DNA from 3 places in the Streptomyces sp. NPDC054794 genome. Region 1 is predicted to be linked to each of the others. Evidence: riboswitches for the same ligand, from Rfam matches in the RefSeq annotation. Region 1 holds a riboswitch; each other region holds the start of a gene.

Evidence for each region. A riboswitch is a leader RNA that binds a small molecule or an ion and turns the genes downstream of it on or off. The one in region 1 is predicted to bind S-adenosylmethionine.
Region 2: linked by a shared signal. The riboswitch ahead of ACWGKT_RS07175 (aminotransferase class V-fold PLP-dependent enzyme) and the one ahead of ACWGKT_RS19530 (putative leader peptide) in region 1 are both predicted to bind S-adenosylmethionine.
Region 3: linked by a shared signal. The riboswitch ahead of thrC (threonine synthase) and the one ahead of ACWGKT_RS19530 (putative leader peptide) in region 1 are both predicted to bind S-adenosylmethionine.

Annotation. Positions count from the first base shown of each region.
Region 1 covers NZ_JBSHAQ010000017.1:31,166-35,418, forward strand. Annotated here, with positions in the region: gene ACWGKT_RS19520 (ABC transporter permease) at 1-772, opposite strand, end outside; gene ACWGKT_RS19525 (ABC transporter substrate-binding protein) at 776-2,395, opposite strand; gene ACWGKT_RS19530 (putative leader peptide) at 2,614-2,730, opposite strand; SAM riboswitch class IV at 2,765-2,878, opposite strand; partial or broken gene ACWGKT_RS19535 (DUF1684 domain-containing protein) at 2,967-3,293, opposite strand; gene ACWGKT_RS19540 (hypothetical protein) at 3,853-3,990, opposite strand.
Region 2 covers NZ_JBSHAQ010000005.1:169,426-173,678, forward strand. Annotated here, with positions in the region: gene ACWGKT_RS07165 (rhomboid family intramembrane serine protease) at 1-402, shown strand, start outside; gene ACWGKT_RS07170 (Lrp/AsnC family transcriptional regulator) at 445-726, shown strand; gene ACWGKT_RS07175 (aminotransferase class V-fold PLP-dependent enzyme) at 1,301-2,662, opposite strand; SAM riboswitch class IV at 2,853-2,969, opposite strand; gene trpD (anthranilate phosphoribosyltransferase) at 3,056-4,120, opposite strand.
Region 3 covers NZ_JBSHAQ010000044.1:59,816-64,068, forward strand. Annotated here, with positions in the region: gene ACWGKT_RS35240 (ubiquitin-like small modifier protein 1) at 41-316, opposite strand; gene thrC (threonine synthase) at 313-1,596, opposite strand; SAM riboswitch class I at 1,615-1,760, opposite strand; gene ACWGKT_RS35250 (glucosyl-3-phosphoglycerate synthase) at 1,890-2,834, shown strand; gene ACWGKT_RS35255 (alpha,alpha-trehalose-phosphate synthase (UDP-forming)) at 2,920-4,253, shown strand, end outside.

The sequences.
Region 1 (4,253 bases):
ACACCGTCTCGACGACGACCGAACCGGCGATCAGCTGCCCCACCAGCAGGCCGACGACCGTCAGGGCCGACAGGGACGCGTTGCGCAGCGCGTGCCGCAGATGGACCCGCCACCGGCCGGCGCCCTTGGCCCGGGCGGTCTCCACATACGCCTGGTCCAGTGCGGTGAGCAGGCTCTTGGCGAGCACCTGCGCGATCTGCGCACCGGTCGGCACCGCCAGAGTCAGCGCCGGCAATACCAGCCCCTTGAACCCGTCGTTGCCGAATGCGGGGAACCAGTGCAGCCGGAAGGAGAACGTCTCGACGAGCAGCAGCCCCACCCAGAACGTCGGGACAGACACCCCCAGCGGCGGCAGCGACAGCAGCAGCTGCCGCAGCCAGCGCCGAGAGGTATAGGTGGCCAGCACCGCCAGACCGCCGCCGAGGGCCACCGCGAGCAGCAGGGCCGCCCCGGTCAGCTGGAGGGTCTGCGGCAGCGCGTCGGCCAGCGTCGAGGTGACCGGGCGGCCGGTGGACACCGAGTCGCCGAAGTCCCCGCGCACCGCCCGGCCGAGGTACTCGGCGTACTGCACCAGCACCGGCTTGTCGAAGCCGTATTCGTGCCGCAGGGCGGCGATCTGCTGCGGGTCGACCTGCCCCGAGTCCATTCCGGCACTGACCATCGCCGTGACCGGATCGCCCGGGAGGTAGTCCAGCACCAGGAACGAGACCGTGTAGGCCGCCCACAGCACCCCGGCCGCCTGGCCGAGCCGTTTGATCACATAGCGGCGCATGCGCTAGCCGATCCAGGTGTCGTGCAGCTGGATCCGGCTGGAGGCGTCGAAGTTCAGGTCGTGCACCTTCTTCGACACCCCGAGCTGGGTCTGGAGCTCCACCACCGGCACGTAGTAGGCGTTCTGCACGAGCGACTGCTGTGCCTGGGTGACCAGTTGCTTGCGCTTGGCCGGGTCGACGGTCGCGGCCTGTTCGGAGAGCGCCGTGTCGAGGGAACTCGCAGGCAGGTGGTAGAAGTTGGCCAGCTGGGTGGAGAAGGAGCTGCGCAGGATGTCCGGGTCGGCACGGGTGACGTTCCCCCAGGCCGCGTCGTAGTCGCCGGACTGGAGCGTCGGCGCCAGCTGGGTGACCTGGAGCTGCTTGAGGGACACGTCGACACCGACGGCCTTGAGCTGCTGCTGGATCAGTTCCAACGCGGGCTGGTTGGTGGCCGAGTTGGGTATCCAGTCGATGGTCAGGCTCAGCTTCTTGTTGTCCTTGGTGCGGATGCCGTCGCTGCCGGTCTTCCAGCCGGCCGCGTCCAGCAGCGACTTGGCTTTGGCCGCGTCGGACGTCAGGTCGGAGGCGAGGCTGGTGTAGTCGGGTGTGGTGTGCGCAAGGACGCTGGTCGCCGCCTGGGTGCCGGTGGGGAAGACGGTGTCGGCGAGCTGCTGCCGGTCGACGGCCAACAGAATTGCCTGGCGTACCTTGGCATCCTTCACAGCGGGCCGCGAGTTGTTGAGACCGAGACCGAACACGACGCCGGGATTGGCCCGTCGCTGGAGCGTGACCTGACCGCCCTTGAGCGCCGCCTCGTTGGCCTTGCCCACGCTGCTGATCGCGTCGACCTGGCCGGACTGGAGACTTCCGGCCCGTACGCCCGCCTCCGGGACGACCTTGAACACCAGCTTGTCCAGGTACGCCTCGCCCTTCTTGCTCCACCGCGAGGAACCCCACGCGTATCCCGTGCGCTTGGCCAGGGTGATCGACTGGTTCTGCACGTACTGCTTCAACACGAAGGGCCCGGACCCGATCACCCCGTCGCTGCACTTCTGCTGCGGGGTCTTCTTCACGCTCGCCGACGACTCGATCCCCAGGGAGTGGGTCGAAGTGGCCTGCAGGAACTGGGCGTTGGGCTGGCTGAAGGTCACCTTGACGGTGAGCGGGTCGACCACCGTGGTGCTCTTGACACCGCTCAGATAGCCCTCGGCGAGCGTCCCCAGGGCGCCGAGCTTCGGCACCGCGTCGAAGTTGTCCTTGACCACCTGCGCGGTCAGCTTCGAGCCGTCGCTGAAGGTGACGCCCGACCTCAGATGGAACGTGAACGTCGTGGCGTCGGAGCTGACATCCCAGCTCTTCGCCAGCCACGGCACGATCTTGCCGGTCCTGGGGTCCTGGTCGGTCAGTGAGTCCACGATCTGGCGCACCGAGTAGATGGTGTCGTTGCTGGCGACCTGCTGCGGATCCACGCAGCCGGCGTCCGAACCCACCGCGAAGGTCAGGGTGCCGCCGGACTTGGGCTGCCCGGCGCCGCTGCCGGAATCGCCGCCGCCGGAGCCGCAGGCGGTCAGCAGAACACTGGTGGTCACAAGGGCGGTCAGTGCCGCCCACCGGGAGGTTCCGACATCGGAAAGTGCAGTCACGGAGGGCTTCTCCTACTCGTGTCACCAGGCACGGGTGTGGTGCAGGGCACGGCCGTGCGTGGGCGTGCGGCCCCGGCCGGCGCGACGCCGGTGCCGGGGGAGGGCTGTGCAAACGGGGATCAGAAGGAAAAAGGGGGGATCAAAGACAGACGGAGATCAGGCGCAGGCGGGTGCGGCGACGACAGATGCCGTACCGCGACCAGCGGCGGGAAGGCCCGTCAGACCTGACAGAGACAGCTGGTCGAGCGCTTGAGGTCGATGTGGCGCCGACGCGAGAGCCGGGAGAACACGGTGGCGCCAGCGAAGCGGGCGCTGAGGTCACCACCGTGCCGCATATCGGTCCTCCACCAATCCGGCCCTGGTCACGGGGCCACGCGCTTGCGGAGATCCTCGGTGATCCCGCCGGGCTTTCACCTGGAGCACCCCACCGCGCGGGAGGGTTGCCGGTCAGCGAGCCAGGGCTTGACGCTGACACTCAATGCCGTTCGTGACCGTACGGAGCGGTCTTGTCGTACGTCAATGGCGCAAAAGGACGCCCTGTAAGGGGAGTCGGGGCGAGAGCGCGTCCAGCTCAGGAGCCGCCGCGCTCGCGGGGGATCTTCTGGCCGGCCTCGATCGCCACCGGCAGCCGGTTCTCGGCCGGGGGCAGCGGGCAGGTGGCCAGGTCCGTGTAGGCGCACGGCAGGTTCGCGGCCCGGTTGAAGTCCAGGACGACCGTACCGTCGGCGGCGGGCGGATCGAGGGCCAGGGCCCGGTTGGCGGCGTAGGTGGTGACCCCGGAGGTCGCGTCGGTGAACAGCACCATCAGCCGTCCCGCACCGTGGCCGGGGAACGCGGTCAGTGACAGCGGGCGCCCGTCGAACTCGAACTCGACCCTGCCCGGAGCGTCGTAGACATGGCAGGTCGACTGGCCGCACATAGCCCGTGAGTTGGCCCCTCGCCGCTTCCCGGCTTCACCATCGTCACAGCAGCTCGGACAGAGCTGTCGGCGCACTCCCTCTGAGGGTGCCCTCGTAGCGTGGAGCCTGCCAAGGTCATGGGGTCCAAGCAGCAGGAGTACGAGACCGAGCCCCTGAGGGTGCTGTGCGCATCGTGATCGAGACGGGCAAGCCGATCCCGGAGGCGGCCGAGGACCTGGGTGTGCACCCGGGGACGCTGCACACCTGGTCCCACGCTGGAGGAGGCACGGTTCAGCCTCCTCCGACCGGCCCGCGCCCGCCGCCTCGGGTCCGGGCTGTGAAGCGCGTCGTCGTCAGCGAGTGCCCGCCTCAGTGCGCGTAAGGCGCGACACCTGGACAACATCGGGAAGCGAAGCGCTTGGGCCTCGCTTCGGTGGACAAGTGCCCGCGTGGGTCATCCCGTGGACGCTCGTCGCCGGCCAGTCGGCAGATCCTCTGCAACCCAAGCCCACCTCGGCATCAAGCTGACCTGCTGCGCCCCGGTCCCGCGGCCGGGTGTCACATGAGCGATGCAGTGCGGCGGTCGGCCGAGACGCCGTGCTCGGCGGCATCGAAGACCTGGTCCAGCCGCTCGCAGTGAGCGGCGTTGATCTCGGCCAGGCCGTCCCTGGCGAGCCTGCGTTGAGCCGTAGCCACGGCGACCGAAAGCGGCGATCAATAGCGCCGTCGGCCGGTATCCGTAGCCTTGCCCGCCGCCAGGTGACCGAACACCGGGAAGGACAGGGCGGTGAAACAGGGCCGAACGATCCGAAAGAGCCGCAGGCGCGACGCCGGCATAGTCGGCAACGGGAACAGAGGCGGCCCTTGACGAGGTGGACTCAGGACCCGTCGATGCTTCCGTGTCCCCAGAGCAGGCAAGATCCGTTCAGCAAGCTCACACAGAGGCAGCGAACCTTCGA
Region 2 (4,253 bases), on a different contig from region 1:
TTCTACGTCTGCTGCGGATATCTGGCCCTGCTCGGCTACGCGGCCGCCAACGCCACCGCCGAGCAGTCGCTGGTCGGCGCCTCCGGGGCGATCTCGGCGGTCCTCGGCGCCTTCCTGTACCTGTTCCCCGGAGCCCGTGTCACCAGTCTCCTCCCGTTCCTGTTCTTCCTCCCGCTGCGCTTCCCCGCCTGGGTCGTGCTGCCCTTCTGGGTGGCCCTGCAGTGGCTGGCGGCGGGCCGCGCTCCCCAGGGGCCCGGGGTGGCCTACCTCGCGCACCTGGTGGGCTTCTCGCTGGGCTTCGTCTTCGCGTGGGTGCGTTTCGGACGGGCGACTGCCGTGTCTTCCCGGGGGACAACCCCCGGACCCCCGGCAGAACGACCAGGCCAGCTGGACCGCGAGTAGGGTGAGAGCCCCAGCGACGGCCTCCGAGGGAGAGAACCAGCCGTGATCACCGCGATCGTGCTCATCAAGACCAGCGTGGACCGGATCCCCGAGATCGCGGAGCAGATCGCCGCGCTGGACAGCGTCAGCGAGGTCTTCTCCGTCACCGGCACCTACGACCTGATCGCCATGGTCCGGGTCCAGCAGCACGAGGACCTGGCCGAGGTCATCCCCGGCAGCATCAGCAAGATCCCGGGCGTCGAGGCCACGGACACGCACGTCGCGTTCCGCACGTACTCCCAGCACGACCTGGAGGCGGCGTTCTCCATCGGTCTGGACAACTAGGACGGCCCCTGGCCGGGGGCCTTCGCGACGAACGCCCCCGGGCCGCAGCGCCGTGTCCAGACGGCCGGCACCGACGAAGCACTCGACGTGCTCGTCCGCACCTACCTCCCAGCGCCCCGGCCGGGGGCCTGCGCGACGACCGCCCGAGGACGCCGCCACGAGCGCCCCCGGGCCGTAATGCCGGGGTCAGGCCGCCGCGACGCGGCGGCCGCCCTCGGTGCGGAGCCGCCACTTCGCGCCGTCAAGGGCCAGTCCCTTCACGGCACCGACGAAGCACTCGACGTGCGTTCCGCACCCACCCCCAGCGCCCCCGCCGGGGACCTGTACGACGACCGCCCGAAGGCGCTGCCGCGAACACCCCGGGCCGCGTAGTGCCGTGGTCAGACCGCCGGAACACAGCGGCCGTCCTGGGTGCGGTACTGCCACTTGGCGCCGTCAAGGGCCAGTTCCCGCACGGCACCGACGAAGCACTCGACGTGCGTTCCGCACCCACCCCCAGCGCCCCCGCCGGGGACCTGTACGACGACCGCCCGAAGGCGCCGCTGCGAGCACCCCGGGCCGCGTAGTGCCGTGGTCAGACCGCCGGGACGCAGCGGCCGTCCTGGGTGCGGTACTGCCACTTGGCGCCGTCGCGGACCAGTTCCCGCACGGCACCGACGAAGCGTTCGACGTGCTCGTCCGGGGTGCCCGCGCCGAAGCTGACGCGGATGGCGTTGAGGGACTTCTCGCCGGGGGCGGCCTCGGGGGCGCCGCACTCGCCCTGGGCCTGCGGGTCGCCGCCGAGGAGGGTGCGCACCAGCGGGTGGGCGCAGAAGAGGCCGTCGCGGACGCCGATGCCGTACTCGGCGGAGAGCGCGGCGGCGAAGTGGGAGCTGTTCCAGCCCTCGACCACGAAGGACAGGACACCGACGCGGGGGGCGTCGTCGCCGAAGAGGGACAGGATCCTGACCTCGGGGACCTCCGCCAGGCCCGCGCGGACGGTGTCGACCAGGTACCGCTCGCGGGCGACCAGGGCCTCGAAGCCCGCCTCCGTGAGCGCCTTGCAGGCGGACGCGACGGCATAGGCGCCGATGACGTTCGGCGAGCCGGCCTCGTGGCGGGCGGCGGTCTCGTGCCACTCCACGTCCACTCCCCCGTCCTCGCGCCGCGTGACCGCGCGGCTCGCGCCGCCGCCCGCGAGGTAGGGCTCGGCCGCGCGCAACCAGTCGGCGCGGCCGGCCAGGACGCCGGTACCGAACGGGGCGTACAGCTTGTGCCCGGAGAAGGCGACCCAGTCGACCTCGAGGTCCTGGACGGAGACCGGGTGGTGCGGGGCCAGCTGGGCGGCGTCCAGGACGATCCGGGCGCCGTGCGCGTGCGCGGCGGCGGCCAGCTCACGGACCGGCCACAGCTCGCCGGTGACGTTCGAGGCGCCGGTGACGCAGACCAGGGCCGGTCCGTGCGGGTCCCGTTCGGCCAGGGCGCGCTCCAGCGTCTCGACGGCCCGCCGCGGGGTGCGCGGGGCGTCCAGGTAGGTGACCCGGGCGTCCTTCCAGGGCAGGAGGGAGGCGTGGTGCTCGGTCTCGAAGACGAAGACCTGGCAGTCGGCGGGCAGCGCGGCGGCGAGCAGGTTGAGCGAGTCGGTGGTGGACCGGGTGAAGATGACCTGGTCGGCCTCGCGGCAGTCGAGGAACTCGGCGACCGTCCTGCGGGCGGTCTCGAAGAGGTCGGTGGAGAGCTGCGAGAGGTAGCCGGCACCGCGGTGGACGCTGCCGTAGTACGGCGCGTAGGCCGCCACGTCGTCCCAGACGCGCTGGAGGGCGGGGGCGCTCGCCGCGTAGTCGAGGGCCGCGTAGGTGACTTCGCCGCCGGTCACGAGCGGGACGGTGACATCCCGGCCCAGAACGGGCAGCGGGGCACAAACGGACTGGGCGGGGACAGCGGTGGAGACAGACATGGGGGTACTCCCGTGAGGCAGGTGTGAACACCACGCGAGCACACGTGCCTCGGGCACGGCTCGACATGGGAAAGGGTGAAAAGGGGTGTGCGGAGGCGGGGCTCTGCGGCCCTATCGCATTCGCTTGCTCACGGAAGGCTCCCTCGACGACCAGGACCCCTGGTACTGCGCTCCTGCGGAGCGGGCGAGGGGTCCGCGCTTGCCGCAGACCTCGTTGCCTGCGACCTGGTCTTCACCCGGGGCACCCCGCCACGGACGGAGGGTTGCCGGACAGTCGGCCGGGGCCGAATGACTGTCACTCATGACCTGGTTCAGTATCCTGCCACACGATCTTCGAAGCGCAAGGCGCAGTCCGGCATCCGGACTGCGCCCCGCGTCACATCGTGCCGGGGGTCAGGCGTTGCTGACCGCCACCCAGCGCTCCAGCGTGCGCTTGGCCGCCCCCGAGTCGATCGACTCCGCCGCCTTGGCCATGCCGGCCCGCAGCTGCTCGGCCAGCGGCTCCCCCGTCGGCTCCAGAGCCACCAGGGCCGCCGCCGAGTTCAGCAGCACCGCGTCCCGTACCGGGCCCTTCTCGCCGTCCAGCAGGCGCCGCGCGACCTCCGCGTTGTAGGACGGGTCGGCGCCGCGCAGGGCGTCCACCGGCACCAGTTCGAGGCCGACGTCGCGCGGGTCGAAGGTCTCCTCGGAGACCTTGCCGTCCCGGACGACCCAGACGTGGGAGGTGGACGTCGTGGTCAGCTCGTCGAGACCGTCGTCGCCGCGGAACACCAGGGAGGAGTTGCCGCGTTCGGCGAGGACGCCCGCGATGATCGGCGCCATGCGCGGGTCGGCGACACCGATCGCCTGGGACTTCACCTTCGCCGGGTTGGTCAGCGGGCCGAGGGCGTTGAAGACGGTCCGGATGCCCAACTGGCCGCGCGCCGCGGCGACATGACGCAGCGCCGGGTGGAACTTGACCGCGAAGCAGAAGGTGATGCCCGCCTCCTCCGCCACCTCGGCCACCCGCTGGGGGGTCAGGTCGAGGTTGACGCCGAGCTTCTCCAGGACGTCCGAGGAACCCGAGGCGGACGAGGCCGCGCGGTTGCCGTGCTTGACGACCTTCGCGCCCGTGCCGGCCACCACGAGCGCCGACATGGTGGAGATGTTCACCGTCTTCGCGCCGTCGCCGCCGGTGCCGACGATGTCGACCGTACGGCCCGACACCTCGATCACCTTGGCGTGCTCGTACATCGCCCGGACCACACCGGTGATCTCCTCGACGGTTTCGCCCTTGGCCCGCAGGGCCACCACGAACCCGGCGATCTGCGCGTCGGTCGCCTCGCCGCGCATGATCCGGTCCATGGCCCAGGCCGTCGCGTCGGCGCTCTGGTCACGGCCGTCGAGCAGGGCGTTCAGTACCTCGGGCCAGGAACGGCCCGCCGCGGTGTCGCCTCCAGCGGGGGTCACAGCGCTCATAAGCCGCTCCTGGGTGAGGTCCCGGATTCCGGAACGCGAGTCTCGACGAGGTCCACCCTATCCAGCCGCAGGACACGGCGAAGGGCCCCGTCCGAACACCGGACGGGGCCCCTGCCGTGGCGTGGCGTGCGCA
Region 3 (4,253 bases), on a different contig from region 1:
CAGATGAACAATCGGTAACTGAAGTTACCCAAGGTAATGATCAGCCGCCCGCGACGGCCGGAATGATCGAGACACCCGCGCCGTCCGGGGTGGCCGTCTCCAGGCCCTGCTCGAAGCGGACGTCGTCGTCGTTGACGTACACGTTCACGAAGCGGCGCAGCTTGCCCTGGTCGTCCAGGACCCGGGCGGCGATGCCCGTGTGGTTCTTCTCCAGGCTCTCGATGACCTCGGCGAGGGTCGCGCCCTCGGCCGTCACCTCGGCCTGACCGCCGGTGTAGGTGCGCAGGATGGTGGGGATGCGGACGGTCACGCTCATGCGAGGCCAGCCTCTCGGAAGGAGTCCAGGTTCGGGCGGATGGTGGCGGTCAGGCCGGTGCCGGCCACCGCGTCGAGGGTCTTGAGGCCGTCGCCGGTGTTCAGGACGACGGTGGTGAGAGCCGGGTCGAGGACCCCGTTCTCGATGAGCTTCTTCGTCACGCCCACCGTCACACCGCCCGCCGTCTCGGCGAAGATGCCCTCGGTGCGGGCCAGCAGCTTGATGGCGTCCACGACCTGTTCGTCCGTCACGTCCTCCACGGCACCACCGGTGCGGCGCGCGATGTCGAGGACGTACGGGCCGTCGGCCGGGTTGCCGATGGCGAGGGACTTGGCGATGGTGTTCGGCTTCTGCGGGCGGACGACGTCGTGGCCGGCCTTGAAGGCGGTGGACACCGGGGAGCAGCCCTCGGCCTGCGCACCGAAGATCCGGTACGGCCGGTCCTCGACCAGACCGAGCTTGATCAGCTCCTGCAGACCCTTGTCGATCTTCGTGAGCTGGGAGCCGGAGGCGATCGGGACCACGATCTGGTCGGGCAGCCGCCAGCCGAGCTGCTCGCAGATCTCGTACGCCAGGGTCTTGGAGCCCTCCGCGTAGTACGGCCGCAGGTTGACGTTGACGAAGCCCCAGCCCTCGCCGGCCGGGTCGCCGATCAGCTCGGAGCAGAAGCGGTTCACGTCGTCGTAGTTGCCCTCGATGCCGACGAGTTCGCCGCCGTAGATCGCGGCCATGACGACCTTGCCCTGCTCCAGGTCGTGCGGGATGAACACACAGGAGCGCAGGCCTGCGCGGGCGGCCGCGGCGCCGACGGCACCGGCCAGGTTGCCGGTCGAGGAGCAGGACAGGGTGGTGAAGCCGAAGGCGCGAGCCGCCTCCAGCGCCTGGGCGACCACCCGGTCCTTGAAGGAGTGCGTCGGGTTGCCGGAGTCGTCCTTCACGTACAACCCGCCGGTCACGCCGAGCTCCGCGGCCAGGTGATCGGCCTTGACGAGCTTGGTCCAGCCGGGGTTCAGGTTGGGCTTGTCGGCCACGTCCGCGGGGACGGGCAGCAGCGGCGCGTAGCGCCAGATGTTCGCGGGTCCCGCTTCGATGCGCCCTCGGAGTTCCTCGGTGTCGTAGGCCGAGAAGTCGTACGCGATCTCCAGCGGGCCGAAACACTCCTCGCAGGCGAACACGGGTCCGAGGGGTACTCGGTGACCACACTCGCGGCAGCTCAGGGCGGCGGCGGGACCGAGGTCGACGCTGCGATCGGTGGTGGTGGCAACAGTCTGCACAGCCATGTGAGGCGAGGCCCTTTCTCCTCATCTTCCTCACGACGCATCTCGCCGTGAGACGGATTTGGCACCTTCCCTAGCCGGGAGCCTCGCTGCACGTGTCAGGAGAACCGACTGGAGGGTTGCCGGGGCTTCATCGGGCCGTTTCCCTCTGCCCCTCTGGATGAGCTGTATGTGGTTGTAAATGCCCACGACCCTCGACATGCGATGGTCATCGGCGTTGTTCAAGACTGTAACCGAAGGCCAGGACAGTTGAGATAGTCGTCCGAACCGCGAGACAACGTGAGGAGCCGCTGACTGTGCTGGAAGAAGTCGAGCGCTGGCTGGCCACCCGCTCCTGGTCCGTGACCGACCGCCCCCTCCACCAGATACTCGCCGCCAAGCAGCGTACGGGTCAGTCGGTCTCCGTCGTGCTGCCCGCGCTGAACGAGGAGGAGACGGTCGGCGACATCGTCGCCGTGATCCGTCACGACCTCATGAGGCAGGTGCCGCTCGTCGACGAGCTCGTCGTCGTGGACTCCGGGTCCACCGACCGCACCTCCGCGGTGGCCGCCGCCGCGGGCGCCCGGGTCGTCCACCGCGACGACATCCTGCCGCGCCTGCCGGCCGTCCCCGGCAAGGGTGAGGTGCTGTGGCGCTCCCTGCTGGTCACCGGCGGGGACATCCTCTGCTTCATCGACGCCGATCTGAGGGAGTTCTCCTCCGACTTCGTCTCCGGGATCGTCGGCCCGCTGCTCACCGAGCCGGACGTCGACCTCGTCAAGGGCATGTACGACCGCCCGCTGGCGGGGGCGGCGGGCCAGGGCGGCCGGGTCACCGAACTGATGGCCCGCCCGCTGCTGAACATGCACTGGCCCCAGCTGGCCGGATTCGTGCAGCCGCTGGGCGGCGAGTACGCGGCCCGCCGCTCGCTGCTGGAACAGCTGCCGTTCCCGGTCGGGTACGGCGTCGAGCTGGGCATGCTGGTCGACGCCCTGCACCTGGTGGGCCTGGACGCGCTCGCCCAGGTCGACGTGGGAGTGCGCAAGCACCGGCACCAGGACGGGCAGGCGCTGGGCCGGATGGCCGCCGCGATCTACCGCACCGCGCAGCTGAGGCTGGCCCGCGGGCACCTCGTGCGCCCCTCCCTCACCCAGTTCGAACGGGGCGAGGACGGCTTCGAGCCACGCACCTACTCGGTGGACACGGAGGAGCGGCCGCCCATGGTGGAGATCGCGGAGTACGCCGCACGCCGGGTGGCCTGAGCCCGGTCGAGAACGGCTGTATACGGCCCCCTGGACGGGTGGACCGTACGTTTGAGCGTTTCCGCGCCGGGCTAGGTTGAGGCGTATGGCTTCCACGCACAGTGCTGAGGTGCTGGTCGCGTCCAATCGCGGCCCGGTTTCGTACGAGGTACGCCCGGACAGCACGGCGGGCGCGCTGCACGCCAAGCGGGGTGGCGGCGGGCTGGTCTCGGGGCTGTCGGCCATCGGGCCGCACACCGACGCGGTGTGGGTGTGCGCCGCGCTGAGCGACGCCGACCGGGAGGCGGTGCGCCGCTCGCACGGCGGGCGGCGGCTGTCCGCGGACGCGACCGGCGGCCAGCAGGTGCGGATGCTGGACATCGACGCGACGGTGTTCGCCGACGCGTACAACGGCGTCGCCAACTCCGTGCTCTGGTTCGTCCACCACATGCTCTACCAGACCCCGCTGGAGCCGGTCTTCGACGCGGAGTTCCGGCGCCAGTGGGCGTCGTACGAGGCCTACAACCGGGCCTTCGCCGAGGCGCTGGCGGAAGAGGCCGCTCAGGGTGCCGCGGTGGTGATCCAGGACTACCACCTCGCCCTCGCCCCCCGGATGCTCCGGCAGCTCCGGCCCGATCTGCGGATCGGCCACTTCTCGCACACCCCGTGGGCCCCGCCGGACTACTTCCGTCTCCTGCCCGACGACATCGCGGCCGAGCTGCTCGGCGGCATCCTCGGCGCCGACCGCGCGGCCTTCCTCACCCGGCGCTGGGCGGACGCGTTCACCGACTGCTGTCACGCGGTGCTCGGCCCCGGGATCCCGTCCGGCACGCGCATCGGCGTGCACGGGCTCGGCGCGGACGCGGACTTCCTGCGCAAGCGGGCGCACGAGCCGGACGTGGCCGAGCGGATGACCGCGCTGCGCGCGGAGATCGGCGAGGGCCGCAAAACGATCGTCCGGGTGGACCGCACCGAGCTGTCGAAGAACATCGTGCGCGGGCTGCTGGCGTACCGGCAGCTGCTGGAGGACCGTCCCGAGTGGCGCGAACGGGTCGTGCACGTGGCCTTCGCCTACCCCTCCCGGCAGGACCTGGCCGTCTACCGCGACTACACGGCTCAGGTGCAACGCGTCGCCGAGGAGATCAACTCGCGGTACGGGACGCCGGGTTGGACCCCGGTCGTGCTGCACGTCAAGGACGACTTCGCGCGCTCCCTGGCCGCCTACCGGCTGGCGGACGTGGCCCTGGTGAACCCGATCCGGGACGGTATGAACCTGGTCGCCAAGGAGATCCCGGTCGTCTCCGACGAGGGCTGCGCGCTGGTGCTGTCCCGGGAGGCCGGGGCGTACGAGGAGCTGGGCGAGGACGCGCTGACGGTGAACCCGTACGACATCGGGGGCACGGCGAGCGCGCTGCACCGGGCGCTGACCATGCCCCTCGA